Regions from separate parts of the Spongiibacter taiwanensis genome, predicted to be linked through region 2. Evidence: predicted binding sites of a transcription regulator. Region 2 holds the regulator's gene; the other holds the start of a gene.
The links. Region 2 encodes LexA, which represses DNA repair genes until DNA is damaged. Its sites were predicted from a motif close to ACTGTNTNTANANACAGT; they were not measured.
Positions count from the first base shown of each region.

Region 1: a site for LexA is predicted at 4,244-4,261, ahead of recN (DNA repair protein RecN). Genes of this name have one in related genera too.

Region 1 is NZ_CP098455.1:2,792,117-2,799,791, forward strand. It holds gene NCG89_RS12750 (thrombospondin type 3 repeat-containing protein) at 1-2,391, shown strand, start outside; gene recN (DNA repair protein RecN) at 2,552-4,219, opposite strand; gene grpE (nucleotide exchange factor GrpE) at 4,404-4,967, shown strand; gene dnaK (molecular chaperone DnaK) at 5,089-7,011, shown strand; gene dnaJ (molecular chaperone DnaJ) at 7,192-7,675, shown strand, end outside.
Region 2 is NZ_CP098455.1:354,371-362,045, reverse strand. It holds gene topA (type I DNA topoisomerase) at 1-1,452, shown strand, start outside; gene NCG89_RS01840 (hypothetical protein) at 1,470-1,955, shown strand; gene NCG89_RS01835 (hypothetical protein) at 2,160-2,444, shown strand; gene NCG89_RS01830 (hypothetical protein) at 2,468-2,956, opposite strand; gene lexA (transcriptional repressor LexA) at 2,956-3,558, opposite strand; gene NCG89_RS01820 (DUF6763 family protein) at 3,766-4,083, opposite strand; gene NCG89_RS01815 (mechanosensitive ion channel family protein) at 4,348-5,475, shown strand; gene NCG89_RS01810 (S-methyl-5'-thioinosine phosphorylase) at 5,465-6,214, shown strand; gene NCG89_RS01805 (CsiV family protein) at 6,221-7,015, opposite strand; gene mfd (transcription-repair coupling factor) at 7,066-7,675, opposite strand, start outside.

The DNA.
Region 1 (7,675 bases), 1.3 Mb from region 2:
GCCTGCGATACCGATGATGATGCCGATGGTGTTGCCGATGGTGCTGATAACTGCCCATTCACCGCGAATCCCAATCAGGCAGATTCTGATGGCGACAACGTGGGCGATGCCTGCCAGGCAGACCGCGATAATGACGGCGTGAACAACGGCTTTGATAATTGTCCCACCGTTCCCAACACCGACCAGGCTGACACCGACGGCGATGGTGTGGGTAACGCCTGTGACGATTCCGATAATGACGGGGTGCTTGATCCCTTCGATAACTGCCCGTCAACAGCCAACACCAACCAAAGCGATATCGATGGTGATGATGTCGGTGATGCCTGTGACCAGGATATTGATGGTGACGGCGAGCTGAACGATGCGGACAACTGCCCGCTGGTGGTTAACCCTGACCAAACTGACACCGATGGTGATGGTGAAGGAGATGCCTGTCAGGACGACGCGGATGGCGACCTGTTTGGTGACAATTCCGACAACTGTCCGAATGTTGCCAACCCGGGTCAGGAAGACACCGTTGATGGTGATGGAATTGGTGACGCCTGTGACGATTCCGACAACGATGGTGTTAATGACGACACTGACAACTGTCCGCTGGTGGCGAATACCGATCAGGTGAACTCTGATGCGGGCGCGGCCAATGGCGACACCCAGGGTGATGCCTGTGATATCGACGATGATGCCGACGGCATTCTGGACGGTAGCGATAACTGTCCGACGGTAGCGAACTTTGATCAGGCCGATGCCGGCGGGAATGGCGTTGGTGATGCGTGTGAGGCGGATAACGACGCTGATAACGTGCTTGACGATGTCGATAACTGCCCCACTGTCGCAAACACTGCACAAACCGATTATGACGGCGACGGCATTGGTGATGCATGTGATGCAGACTCTGACGGCGACGGCGTAGACGATGGAGTCGACAATTGCCCACTGCCGAACGCAGACCAGTTGGATTCTGACGGCGACGGCATCGGTGATGCATGTGATGTGGCGGCCATTGCTCAAAACTTCCAGTGCACAGCCGGTGCGCCGATGGGCACAACGGTGGCGACTGTCGAGTCAGGGCTGGTGTGTACGCTGACCGATCTGCTGACCGATCCGCTGGTGGAAGGTTGTGATGTCACCTCGCCTGATAACGCGATAGACAATGATCTCGAATCCTTCGCGATCATTAACTATAACGTTGGTCTGCTCGATGCGCTGCTCGGTGATGGCGGCCTGAATGTGACCGGCTCGCAAACCTTGCAGGTCAACTTCCCCGAGGCGATTGCCGGTGGTCAAGTTGTAGGCTTTATTGTGAGCGTGCCCGGCGGCACTGTGGATCTGAGTCTGGCGCGTCGCTTTACCGTAAAAACCTACCTCAACGGTGTGCAAAATGGTGGCGCCGGTGTGGGTCAAAACACGGCGATTGCCTTGCTCGGTCAGGGGATTGTGCAGAGCAATTCCGGTCTGGGTGGCTTCACCGGTCTGTTCCCGGCCTTTGATCCTAATGACCCGGCCACCAGCCTGGATCCCGGTGCGTTCAGCTTCCCTGCGTTGGAAGACTACTCCTCCAATGCCAAATATCTGCTGGGCTTTATTACCCAACAGGATTTTGATCGGGTAGAGCTGGTGATCGACGCCGAAATTCTGACGGTGGATCTCAACGAAGCGGTCTATGTGTACGACACCTGTACTGGTGCCGAGCGGGTGATGGTGGACCCGAGTGAACCCGAGGATCCGGCTACTATTGATCCTGAACTGCTTGAGTCCCTGCTGGGTGAAGGCTTTGATCCGGCATCACTGGCTGAATTCCTGGAAGAAGGCGGCGACCTCGGCATGCTCGAGGAGCTCTTCCCTGAGCAGCTGGGCGAGCTGATTGATATGCTCGGCGGTGATGATCCTGCAGCAGGTCTGCAGACCCTGCTGGACCTGCTCGATGGCGGCGACCCGACCGGTCTCGGCTTGGAAGAGCTGCTGGCGGCGCTGAGTGAAGACCCTCAGGCGGCATTAACCGAATTGGTTGATAGCCTGGGTGGCGGCGACCCTCAGGCTGGCCTCGAAGAGTTGCTGGCCGGTCTGACCGAGTTGGTGGGTGATGATCCGCAAGCCGCATTGGAGGAATTGCTGGCCGCATTGGGTGATGATCCGGCTCAGGCCATTACCGATCTGCTTGGTGGTATTGGCGGTGGCGGTGACCCCACAGCGGCCCTTGAGACATTGACGGAGACTTTGGAGGGTCTGGGTGGAGATCCCACCGCGATTGTGACCGACCTGGTTGATGCGCTGGGTGGTGGTGACGCTGGTCTTGATGCCTTGGCGGAAATTCTCGACCCAGAAAATCCGACTGCGGCGCTGGATGAGCTGACCACGCTGTTGCCGGGTCTGCTCGGCGGTCTCGGCGGCTAAGCCCTGCAAATCAGGCAATGCAACAAAGAGAAGGGACGCTGCGGCGTCCCTTTTTTTATCGTCGTTGTTTGCCTATTTAACCCCGCCTTCGGGGGGTGGCGGCTTGGTGAGGAGGGAGATGGGGGCTTCTCCCCTTGTGTCGAGTGGTTAGGTCGAGTGCTTAGTGTCGTGTGCTCAGCATCTCTTTGGCGTGGGCCAGGGTGTTTTCGGTGATGGCAATGCCGCCCAGCATCCGTGCAATTTCATCAATTTTTTCTTCCTGGGTCAGGAAGGTCAGCTCGGTGCGAAGCTGCTTGTTGTCGCCGACCTTCTGCACGCGAATATGGTGGTCGCCCTGGCTGGCAACCTGCGCTTGGTGAGTCACACAGAGCACCTGGCTGCGTTGGCCCAGGGTGCTGAGCAGTTGACCAACAATTTCTGCAGTGGCGCCGCCAATACCGACGTCAATCTCGTCAAAGACCACCGTAGGCACGGCGGCAACCTGGGCGGTGACAACCTGGATAGCCAGGCTGATCCGCGATAATTCACCGCCCGATGCAATTTTAGATAGCGCGCCCAATGGTGCACCGGGGTTGGTGCTGATCAGCAGTTCCACCTCTTCCTGGCCGTAGGGATGAGCGTCTTCACTGCTTAGTGGGTTGAGGGCCAGCTCCACTTTACAGTGTTTCATGGCCAGCGTGGCGAGTTGCTTCTCAACTTCTTTTTTCATGGTAGCGGCACCTTTCCGGCGCTTTTCGCTCAGCTTGTCGGCCGCTGTTCGATAGGACTGCCACAGCTGGTTTCGCTGCGTGCGTAACTGATCGAGTTTTTCATCGGTTGCGTCGAGGCCCTCCAGTTGCGCTGCAAATTCGTCCATTAGTCGAGGGAGCTCCTCGGGTGCCACTCGGTGTTTACGGGCGGTCTGATAAATGGTGTCGAGGCGCTCTTCCACCTGTTGCAGCCGCTCAGGGTCGACTTCGGTTGCATCGATCACCTGCTGCAATTCTCGGGCGGCTTCGTCTATCTGGATCTTTGCGGTTTCCAGTAATTGAATCGCATTGTTTTGGCTGGGGTGCTGGTAATCGCCGCTCTGCAGCGATGACAGGGCCTGGTGAATTACCCCGAGGGCATTGACCTCACCCTCTTTGCACAGGGCAAGGCTATGGTGGTTGGCGCTCAATATCTGCTCGGCGTTAGCGAGCTGCCCCTGCAATGCCTCTAATTCTTCCACTTCGCCCGGCTGCAGGTTGAGCCGTTCCAGTTCCTCGAGCTGATAGCGCAATAATTGCTCCTGAGCATGTTGCTCAGCCTGTTGGCTCTCCAGCCGCTGAAGGGTTTTGTTCAGCGATTGATAATCCAGATAGTGCTGATGCGTTTGCTCTGCCAAGTCACTGGCCTGGGCAAAGGCGTCCAGCAATTGTCGCTGATACGGCTTCTTCAATAACGATTGGTGGGCATGTTGGCTGTGGATGTCAATTAACAGGCCGCCCAGCTCCCTCAGGTCTTGCAGGGTGGCGGGTTGGCCATTGATAAACCCCCGGGAGCGACCCTCACTGGTAATGACTCGGCGCAGCAGGCAGTCGTCGCCATCCAGCAGCTCCCGTTCTGACAGCCAGGCCTTGGCCTGATCAATGCTGGACAGGTCGAAGGTGGCGTGAATATCCGCTCGATCCGCGCCCTGGCGAACGATGCTGCTATCGGCCCGGTCGCCGAGGGTCAGGCCGAGGGCGTCGAGCATGATGGATTTACCTGCGCCGGTTTCGCCGGTGAGCACGGTCATTCCGCGCTCCAGCTCGATCTCGAGGCTTTCAGTAATGGCGTAGTTGCTAATACTCAAATGGGTCAGCATAAGGTGCCTGCGAAAAGATTTTTGTCTGTATATTTATACAGTATTTCTGGGGCGTCCGACAATAGCCCCCAAGCGTGGCAGGCAAAAATCTTTTCGGGTGCCTTGAAATCGCGCCGGGCAGCCCCATATCCCCTGCATCGCGACGCAAGGTCGCAGTTTTTTGCCCTGTATTGGAGAGCGAAAGGTGGCTGAAGAGCAAGACAAAACTCAAAACCAGGAGGCGCCCGAGGAGGTGTCTCAAGAGGCCCCGGTAGAGACCCCTGAGGCGGCTGAGGCAGAGCCCAGCCTGGAGGCGCAGCTGGAAGCGGCGCGCCAAGAAGCGGCCGATGCCAAAGAGCAGGCCTTGCGGGCGGCGGCAGAGGCCCAAAACGCCCGGCGCCGGGCGGAGAAGGATGCCGAGAACGCGCGTAAGTTTGCCCTGGAGAAGTTCGCCGGTGACATGTTGGCCGTAGTGGATAACCTGGACCGTGCACTGGCCTCGGCTGACCGGGAAAACGACACCCTCAAGCCGGTGCTGGAAGGGGTCGAGTTGACTCTGAAAGCCATGGTGGATGCCCTGGCGCGCCATAATGTCGAACAGATTGATCCCACTGGTGAGCCCTTCAACCCCGAGTTTCACGAGGCAATGGCGATGGTGCCCAACCCCAATGTGGAGCCCAACACCGTTATTGATGTGATGCAGAAGGGTTACACCTTGAACGGTCGCTTGCTGCGGGCGGCGATGGTGGTGGTGGCCAAGGGCGCCTGAGTTTGACATTTTTTTGAATTGGTGGCCCGGCAGGTCTTGAAGTTTTCGCCATCGGGCCAATATCTAACAGCAAGTCAGTTTCATGCCCTGTGCGGGCAGCGAGAGATAGCGGAGAACAAACATGGGAAAAATCATTGGTATCGACTTGGGGACAACCAACTCCTGTGTCGCCGTGATGGATGGCGACAAGGTCAAGGTCATCGAGAATTCTGAAGGTGCGCGCACCACACCGTCCATCGTTGCCTACACCGATGACAACGAGATTCTGGTCGGACAGAGCGCCAAGCGCCAGGCAGTGACCAACCCTAAAAACACCCTGTACGCGGTCAAGCGTTTGATCGGCCGTCGTTTTGAAGATGACGTGGTACAGAAAGACATCAAAATGGTGCCCTACGGCATCACCAAGGCCGACAATGGCGACGCTTGGGTAGAAGTAAAGGGCGAGAAAATGGCGCCCCCGCAAATTTCTGCCGAAGTGCTGAAGAAAATGAAGAAGACCGCGGAAGACTACTTGGGTGAGAAAATCACCGAAGCGGTTATCACCGTGCCGGCCTACTTCAATGACTCCCAGCGTCAGGCGACCAAAGATGCCGGTCGCATCGCGGGCCTGGAAGTGAAGCGGATCATCAACGAGCCCACTGCGGCGGCCCTGGCCTATGGTATGGACAAGGCCAAGGGTGATCGCACCGTGGCGGTATATGACCTCGGTGGCGGTACCTTCGATATTTCCATCATCGAAATTGCTGAAGTCGACGGTGAGCACCAGTTCGAAGTGTTGTCCACCAACGGCGACACCTTCCTGGGCGGTGAAGATTTCGACATGCGCCTGATTGATTACCTGGCGGAAGAGTTCAAGAAAGAAAACGGTATCGACCTGAAAGGCGATTCCCTGGCTGTGCAGCGCCTGAAAGAAGCCGCTGAAAAGGCCAAGATTGAGCTGTCTTCCAGTCAGCAGACTGAAGTGAACCTGCCCTACATCACTGCCGATGCCACTGGTCCCAAGCACTTGGTGGTCAAGCTGAGCCGGGCCAAGCTGGAGTCTTTGGTTGAGGATCTGGTCAAGCGTTCGCTGGAGCCGATGAAGATCGCCCTGAAAGACGCTGGTCTGTCTGCCAGTGAAGTTGACGAAGTGATTCTGGTCGGTGGTCAGACCCGGATGCCGCTGGTGCAGGCCAAGGTATCTGAATTCTTCGGCAAAGATGCGCGCAAAGACGTGAACCCTGACGAAGCGGTAGCCATGGGTGCGGCCCTGCAGGGTGCGGTGCTGTCTGGCGACGTGAAAGACGTGCTGCTGTTGGACGTGACCCCGCTGACCCTGGGTATTGAAACCATGGGCGGTGTGGCCACTCCGCTGATCGAGAAGAACACCACCATTCCGACCAAAAAGTCGCAGGTGTTCTCCACCGCCGAAGACAACCAGACCGCCGTGACCATCCATGTGGTGCAGGGTGAGCGCAAGCAGGCTTCCGGCAACAAGTCGCTGGGTCGTTTCGATTTGGCCGATATTCCGCCGGCGCCCCGCGGTCTGCCGCAAATTGAGGTTACCTTTGATATCGACGCCAACGGTATCCTGCATGTGTCTGCCAAAGACAAGGCCACCGGCAAAGAGCAGTCGATTCGCATCACCGCTTCCAGCGGCCTGGACGAGGCCGAAATTGAGAAGATGGTTCGCGACGCGGAAGCCAATGCGGAAGCGGATAAGAAGTTCGAAGCTCTGGTCACGGCGCGCAATACTGCCGAAGGTCTGGCTAATGCCACTCGCAAAACCCTTGAGGAAGCGGGCGACAAAGCGACTGAGGAAGAGAAGTCTGCTATTGAGGCGGCGCTGGCTGAAGTGGACGAGGCCATCAAAGGTGACGATGTGGACGCCATTGAAGCGGCGACCAAGAAGTTGACCGAAGCTTCCGGCAGCTTGGCCCAAAAAATGTATGCCGAACAGGCAGCCCAGGCGGAAGGTGCTCAGGCCGAGGGTGGCGCCAAGGAAGCTGGCGATGACGTCGTTGATGCGGAGTTTGAAGAAGTTAAAGACGACGACAAGAAGTAAGACCTTGAGCGGGGTATTGCCCCGCTTGGCAAGACGCTAGACGGGAGACGGAAGACGCAAAGGCCGAGGTCAGTGTGTTTTGCGTTCTCCCGTTTGGCATGTTGGAAAAGCGGATTTTTACCGGTGAGCAGGTTGCGTCCTTGAGCGTTTCCCGTCTCCCGTCAAGCGTGTAGCGAGCCCATGTCAAAACGAGATTATTACGAAATCCTCGGTGTTTCCCGAGATTCCGACGAGAAGGAAATCAAAAAGGCCTATCGCCGGATTGCGATGAAGAATCATCCCGACCGTAATCCGGATGACCCCAAGGCTATTGATATCTTCAAAGAAGCCACCGAAGCCTACGAAGTGCTTTCTGATAAGGAAAAGCGCGAGGCCTATGATCGTTTTGGTCACGAAGGTGTGGGCGCAGGAGCCGGCGGCTTTGGCGGCGGTGGTGGCGCGGGCTTCAGCGATATCTTTGGTGATGTTTTTGGCGATATCTTCGGTGGCGGCGGTCGTCAGCGTGGGCCCCAGCGCGGTTCGGATTTGCGTTACACCCTGGAAATTGACCTGGAGCAGGCGGTTAAAGGCACCACGGCCAAGATTCGTATCCCCACCCTGGTCAGCTGTGACACCTGTGATGGCAGCGGCGCCAAGAAAGGCAGCACGCCGCTGACCTGCGGTA
Region 2 (7,675 bases):
CTGATTTGGCGGCAATTTGTGGCGTGTCAGATGGCGCCGGCCGAATTTACCAGCACCTCGGTGGTGGTCAATGCTGGCGACTTTGAGTTGCGCACCCGGGGTCGCGTGGTCCGCTTTGATGGCTTTATGGCAGTGCAGCCGCCCATGCAGAGCAAAAAAGACGAAGATCAGGTACTACCCGATGTCAAAGTCGGCGATGCCCTGAAGCTGGTCAAAGTCGATCCCAGTCAGCACTTCACCAAGCCAGCCCCGCGCTACTCCGAAGCGGCGCTGGTCAAAGAGCTTGAAAAACGTGGTATTGGCCGGCCTTCAACTTACGCCTCCATCATTTCGACGATCCAGGATCGGGGCTACGTCAAAGTAGAGAGTCGTCGTTTTTACGCTGAAAAGATGGGCGATATCGTTACTGATCGCCTGGTCGAAAGCTTTAGCAATCTGCTCGATTATGGCTTTACCGCACGCATGGAGGAGTCCCTCGATAGCGTGGCTTCGGGCGATAAGGATTGGAAAAAGCTGCTCGATGAATTCTATAGCGCCTTTCAGCAGGCCCTGGAAACCGCGGAGGCAGATGGCCCCAAGGGGATGCGCAGCAACCAGCCGACCGAGACCGATATTAGCTGCCCAAATTGCTCCCGTCCCATGCAGATTCGCACCGCCAGCACCGGGGTATTTCTGGGTTGTTCGGGATACGCATTGCCGCCCAAGGAGCGTTGCAAGCAAACAATCAATCTCGTTCCCGGTGAAGAGTTCGTCAGCATCGATAGCGAAGATGACGAGGCGGAATCCAAGGTACTGCGCAGCAAGCACCGCTGCAAGATCTGCAATGCCGCCATGGAAAGCTACCTGATTGATGAAGGTCGCAAGTTGCATATCTGTGGCAACAACCCCGATTGTGCCGGCTTTGAAATTGAGAAGGGCGCCTTCAAAATCAAGGGCTATGAAGGACCGACCATCGAATGCGACAAGTGCGGGTCGGAAATGCAATTGAAGACCGGTCGTTTCGGCAAGTATTTTGGCTGTACCAGCGAAAGCTGTAAAAACACCCGGAAGTTGCTCAAGAACGGCGAGCCCGCGCCGCCGAAGATGGATCCGGTCGACATGCCCGAACTCCAGTGCGAGAAAGTCGACGACCACTACGTCCTGCGCGACGGTGCTTCGGGGCTGTTTCTGGCCGCCAGTGGCTTCCCGCGTAATCGGGAGACCCGCGCGCCCTTGGTGAAGGAGATTCTTCCTCACAAGGCCGAGATTGATCCTAAGTACACTTTCTTGTTCTCTGCGCCGGTGCAGGATGACGAGGGCAGGGACACGGTTATTCGCTACAGCCGCAAGAGCAAAGAGCAGTATGTCCAGTCTGAAGTCGACGGTAAGCCATCGGGCTGGTCGGCCTTTTACGAGGGTGGCAAATGGCAGGTGCGGGATAAAAACGCCAAAGCCAAAAAGTCGGCCAAGTAACCGGAGGGACACGCGCAATGAGAGAGTCCTATCGCGGGCAGTGCAATCTGCATACCCATTTTGCCAAGCAGTTTCTCGCCGCCCTTGCAGAGGAGGGCGGCGCCCACTGGGGTGGCCATTACCCCAGGGCGATGGCCGATGCGGTGGTTTGGCAATTACAGCTGGCCTACCGCGCCCACCTTGCCGATATGATCACCCAACAGCCTAAATTTCCTCAGCAATTGCCTGCCGGAAATTACTTTGCCCGGGATTTTGAAGGCCGAGAGATGCCGCCGGAAATCGTGGAGCTGGCCGACCGGGAGCGCCACACCGCTTGGCTCAAGGCCATGGTGAGCGAGACTTTTATCAATGCGCCGGGCGCGGTAATGACGGCGGAAGTTTCTGGTCTGATCGCCCGGGACAGCCTGGCCACCCACTCCCGCGACGTGGATGAGTTGCAACAGTGGTACGACGAATTGCTCAGTATCATCAATCGCCACCGGGCGACGCTGATGGAGTACTGAGGGTCGCAAAATCGAGGTGCCGCGCACCGCTGCGCCTGACCGCCATCACCATCTTTCCTTGCCTGTCCCCCGTCAGTGGGCGTAGTCTGAAAGCAGCGCGTGTAAGCCAAGTGCCACGCCGCCCATTTTGCAGGCCAGCAAAATTAGCAGCGTTGCAATGCCATTTGGTACACTACCGGCTACGGCGCCTGATGAGGGGCCTCAATGACCAAGGAATCGTTTGTGCTGTCATATCTTGAATTGGTGGAATTAGCGAACGGCGATATCGTCCTGCAGAAAGCAGAGAGTGACGAGAAGCCCTTGCTTGTAATCCAGTTTTCCGACGAAACTCGGCGTCATATCACCGGATCTTGCCTGGAGGTAGCCCGCGCTATGGTTCAGGCAGGGCTTGAAGCCGCTGCGGTGATGGACGATGAGGCGGCCTTGAACGCCGAGGAAGAAGACGAAGTCGACACCCTCGACATGGACACATCAAAGACCCTGCATTAATTACCAATGGGTGCCGGGCGTCATTACGCCATTCGAATAATCAGGCACTCTGCACTGCCCGCCCGGGCGGCATCTGACAACAATTTCTGCTGAGCGCTGCTGAGCGTCTCGCTAACCAGCAAGGCAACGGTATGGCTGCGGCCTGTTTCCAGCGCCCTGGCAGCGATTTGGCAAAGATTGTCGTTCTGGGCAACCACCTGAAGAATTCGCTGGCCTCTGAGGCTGCTGCCGGCGTCGAGCAGGGGTTTCAGGGGGCGAGGTCCAACCCAGCATACCCAGCGTTGATCCGAGCTACCGCTCAACTCCAGCAACACTCCGGCAAGCAGGGCTTTGGCCATATGGCTGTTGCCTGTCAATTTGATTTCGTTCAGACCGCTGGCCTGGTCCAGCATGTTGGCTTCATCTGGCTTGCTAGACTCGCGCCGCTCTGGACGGGGCGCGCTGAGGGCAGCACTGCTGTTGGTGTTGGCGTGATCTTGATACAAAGACAGCTGTTCAATGTTAGACATCATTAATTCCCCCGGCGCAGTACGCCAACACTGAGCCCTTCGATAGCAAAATCCTGCTCACGCAGGTCTACTTCAATGGGCGCGTAGTCATCGTTCTCGGCAATCAGGCTGATCTGATACTTGTTCTTGTGCTGCTTGAAGCGTTTTACCGTTACTTCATCATCAATGCGCGCCACCACAATCTGGCCGTTCAGCGCGGTGTTACAACGGTGCACGGCCAGTAAGTCGTCATTGAAAATACCGATGTTGATCATGCTGTCGCCGCGAACACGAAGAAAGTAGTCCGCGCTGGGAGAAAAGATCGAAGCGGGCATATCGCAGTAATCTTCAATATTTTGCTCTGCCAGAATGGGGTTACCCGCTGCAACCCGGCCAATGATAGGAATGCCCTGTGACTCCGGCAGGCGAATGCCCCGGGAGGCGCCGGCAATAATTTCGATTGCTCCCTTTCTGGCCAGGGCCTTGAGGTGCTCTTCGGCAGCATTGGCTGAGCGAAAGCCGAGTTCCCTGGCGATATCGGCCCGGGTGGGTGGGTAGCCAGTGTCATCAATATGGTTGCGGATAAGTTGCAGAACCTGAGCCTGTCTTGCGGTTAGCTTTTCCATATTTGCGCTGTCTCGGTATCTGGTTATCTATACAGTACCTGTGAGTATATACAGTAATCACAGGTGTGCAACCTTCTTTTTGCGACAAGCACTACAGCAAGCTGGAGGCGAGTTGCTGCGTGGGATGGCAAGGGGTGCTGGCGATGAAAACAGCGCGGCAGGCCCGCCGAAGATGGCGGGAGCAGGGAGGGAGAGTCGGGGCCTTACTCAGTAATCGTCGAGAATCCCGTTAATGACGTCGGACTCGATTTCATTGAGCGGGCTGGTCCACGTTTCTGGAACAATGGTGTCGTCCCAATCGCGGAAGTCGTCGTCGCTCAACTCAAAGGCGTTGCGCCAATCTTCCGGTTCTTCAATGGCTTCCAGTGTCAGCTGACGCCAGCTCTCGCTGTCGTATTCGCACAGCTCGCCATCAATGAGCTGAGCATCGACTGTGCCCATATCGTCGATGGCAACCACCTCAAATACCTGTCCCATCTCAAGTTCTTTGTACCAGCGTCCTACCTGTGGTCTTACAGCGGCCATATTGTTTCCTCCAACATGCGAGCCTGAACTAACGCTAACACAGCTACTGTGTTAGCCGAGTCTGTATTTTCCCGAGGTGCTTCGATGCTAATACCCAAAAGACAAAAAGCGTGAATTCGCTTTATTTACACCTGTTATTTTTGTGTATGGGTCAAACTTAATCTTCCTGTCCCAAAAAAGTAATGGGTTTTTTAGGCTGGTTTTTTATATATTTGCCACCCTTAGTAAGCAATCTGAATAACCGGGCAGCGGAGGTAGCAGGGCATGTTGCAGCAGTGGTGGGCCGAATATCAGCCAGAACAGTATCCCTGGATGGGCGAGGTCATTATCGCGGTGCTGGTCGTGTTGAGCGCCAATCTGCTGTTGAGCGCTTTTTTGCGACGCCTGGCGGTGCGATTTGCCCGAACCCACAACCTGTGGGACGACTCCTTGCTGGAAGCCAGCCGCCGGCCTTTGATCCTCATGCTCTGGGCGGTGGGCGCGAGCTACGTGTTGGAGGTGGTGGGCAATTCCACCGATGCTGAAATTTTCCCGCTGCTGTCCTCGGCTCGTGCAATGGGGGTGGTCCTGATTCTGGCCTGGTTCCTGGTGTCGCTGGTGCGTCAGGTCGAGCGGCGCCTGCTGTCGGACGAATACCGCAACGCCGATGAGCCGGTCGATCAAACCACGGTGATGGCGCTGGGCAAGCTGGTGCGCAGCACGGTGATCATCGTGGCCAGCCTCATGGTGCTGCAAAACCTCGGGTACAGCATTTCCGGTGTGCTGGCTTTTGGCGGGATTGGGGGCATTGCCGTGGGCTTTGCGGCGAAAGACCTGCTGTCGAACTTCTTTGGCGGCTTGATGATTTATCTGGATCGACCCTTTTCGGTCGGTGAGTGGATTCGCTCGCCGGACAAAGATATTGAAGGGACGGTGGAGAATATCGGCTGGCGGCTGACCCGCATTCGCACTTTTGACTCACGGCCGCTCTATGTACCCAACGCGACCTTTGCCCAAATTGCGGTGGAAAATCCCTCCCGGATGCTCAATCGGCGGATTTACGAAACCATTGGTGTTCGCTACCAGGATGCCGACCTGATGCCGGAAATTATTCGCCGGGTGAAGGCAATGTTGGAGGACCACCCCGATATCGACCTGGGCCGCACCCTGATAGTCAACTTCAACAAGTACAATGCCTCCTCCCTCGATTTTTTCATTTATACCTTTACCAAGACCCGGGATTGGGTGGAGTATCACGCCGTTAAGCAGGATGTGTTGCTCCAGGTGATGGCCATTATTCATGAACTGGGTGCCGATGTGGCTTACCCGACCACCACGTTGAAAATCGATCCCATCGCATTCGCAAATCAATCTGAATCAGCAATTGAAGGCAGGCAAACTCATGGCGCATAAAGTGGCGGTGATAGGTGGAACCGGATTGTGCGATTGGCCCGGGGTACAGCCCGGTAAAGTTCGCCGGATCAATACCGTGTATGGGGCGCCCAGCGCCGATTTGCAGTCACTGCAGTTTGATGACCTGGAGTTTTTGTTTTTGCCCCGTCATGGCGGCAAGCACTCGATTCCGCCGCACAAAATTAACTACCGGGCCAATTTGTCGGCGCTGCACTCTGTTGGCGTTACCCAGATTCTCGCAGTGAACGCAGTGGGCGGCATTGGCAGCCGCTTTGGCTCGGGGGTGATCGCTATTCCCGATCAGCTCAATGATTACACCTGGGGTCGGGAGCACACCTTCTTTGACGGCGAAGATGGCGCGGTTGAGCATATTGATTTTAGCTACCCTTACAGTGAATCGCTGCGTCAGCAGCTGATCAGTGCGGCCCAAACACTGGCGATGCCCATTGTCCCCGAGGGATGTTATGCGGCAACCCAGGGGCCACGACTAGAAACCGCAGCGGAGATACGGCGCCTGGCGCGTGATGGTAATGATCTGGTTGGAATGACCGGTATGCCCGAGGCGGCATTGGCGCGGGAGCTGGAGATGGACTACGCCTCGGTATGCCTGGTGGTGAATCCCGCTGCGGGAGAGACTGAGGCATTAATCACCATGGATGACATCCGCCGCGTGCTGGATACCGGCATGGCGCAGGTAAAGCAATTGCTGGCGGCGAGTCTGCGGCGTTTGCAAGTGTAAGCGCCCCTACGGTGTGGGCTCCTGAGGCGCGGCTTCAACAGGCGGCAAATCGTCGGCGTTGCTGATCATTACCAGCACACCAAACAAGGGATGATCGAGGAAGTGCAATTCGCCACTGCGCAGACGGCGTTCCTGATTCATGACCACGATGCGATTAATCGGCGTGGCGTTGGCCACTGGCGCCGGGCTGGCAGTGCCGGAATCCGCTGTATCTGGTCCTTGCTCAATGTCGAGATCATCGGCCGCAAATAAACTGTCAAAGTCGGGTTCGACCGGCTCATTGGCGCCGGGCTTGTAAGGCGGCATGGGGAGATAATAATTGCCACCGTTGCCGCCAAAGCGGGTAAACCACAAGTCGGTGCTGATGTAGAGGTAGCGCTCTACGGCGACTTTGATATAGCCCTCTAGCTCGAAATGCTCGCCACTGGGGTCGCCGCCCTGAATAACAATGGCAGGTGCCCGGCTGCGCTTGGTCAAGGTTTGTCGCCAGCTCGCCTGAATCAGCTTGCGATATCGGGATGACAGGCTCATCGACTTGAGGGTTTTGGCGAACTCGGGCGCAACCGTGGCGACGCGGGTGATTTCTCGGTCCGTGCTGCCCACCGGCGGGAGCGCCCGCCAGTTGCTGGGATAGCGCAGGCGGAGGTTGTCGGGCCAGTTTTCTGAAAATGCCGCACTGGGGTCATTGTTGGCGTACACCAACAAGTCAATCTGGAATTCTCTCTCTTTGGCGCTGACGGTAACCGGCAGCACCAGTATCAGCAGCAGTCCCAGCGTTATTTTCAATCGCAGTGTGCTCATTGGCATTTTGTGTCCAGTAGGCGGCGGCAGTTACTATCGCAGTTATCGCTTTAGGGTTCCAGCTTGTCCAGCAAATCTTCTATATATTCAAAACGTTGCGCTGGACTTTCCAAGTCGGCTTTGCATTTTAATGCAGTGGCGCCGTCGAATTGATATTCCGTGGGAGAGGCCTGCACCAGCTTCACCAGCTTCAGCGGATCGACCTGGGTTCGCTCACTGAACTCCACCCGGCCACCCCCGGCCGAAAATTCCATTTTGCTAATGCCCAGCGCGGCGCCGCGCTGGCGCAGCTCCGATACCCGGAACAGGTTCTTGGTTTGGTCTGGGAGCAGGCCGAAGCGATCAATCATCTCTACTTGCAGCTCGCGCAACTCATCGGTCGTTTTAGCGCTGGCAATGCGTTTGTAGATCATCAGGCGGCTCTGCACGTCGGGCAGGTAATCATCTGGGATGAGCGCGGGCAGGCGCAGGTTGATATCCACATTGTCTTCGCTGCTGTTCTCCAAATCGACGGTACGTCCGGACTTAATGGCATTTACCGCCCGGTCGAGCATATCCATATACAGAGTGAAACCGATCGAGTGGATCTGGCCGCTTTGTTCCTCGCCCAACAACTCCCCAGCGCCCCGAATTTCCATGTCGTGGGTAGCCAGGGTAAAA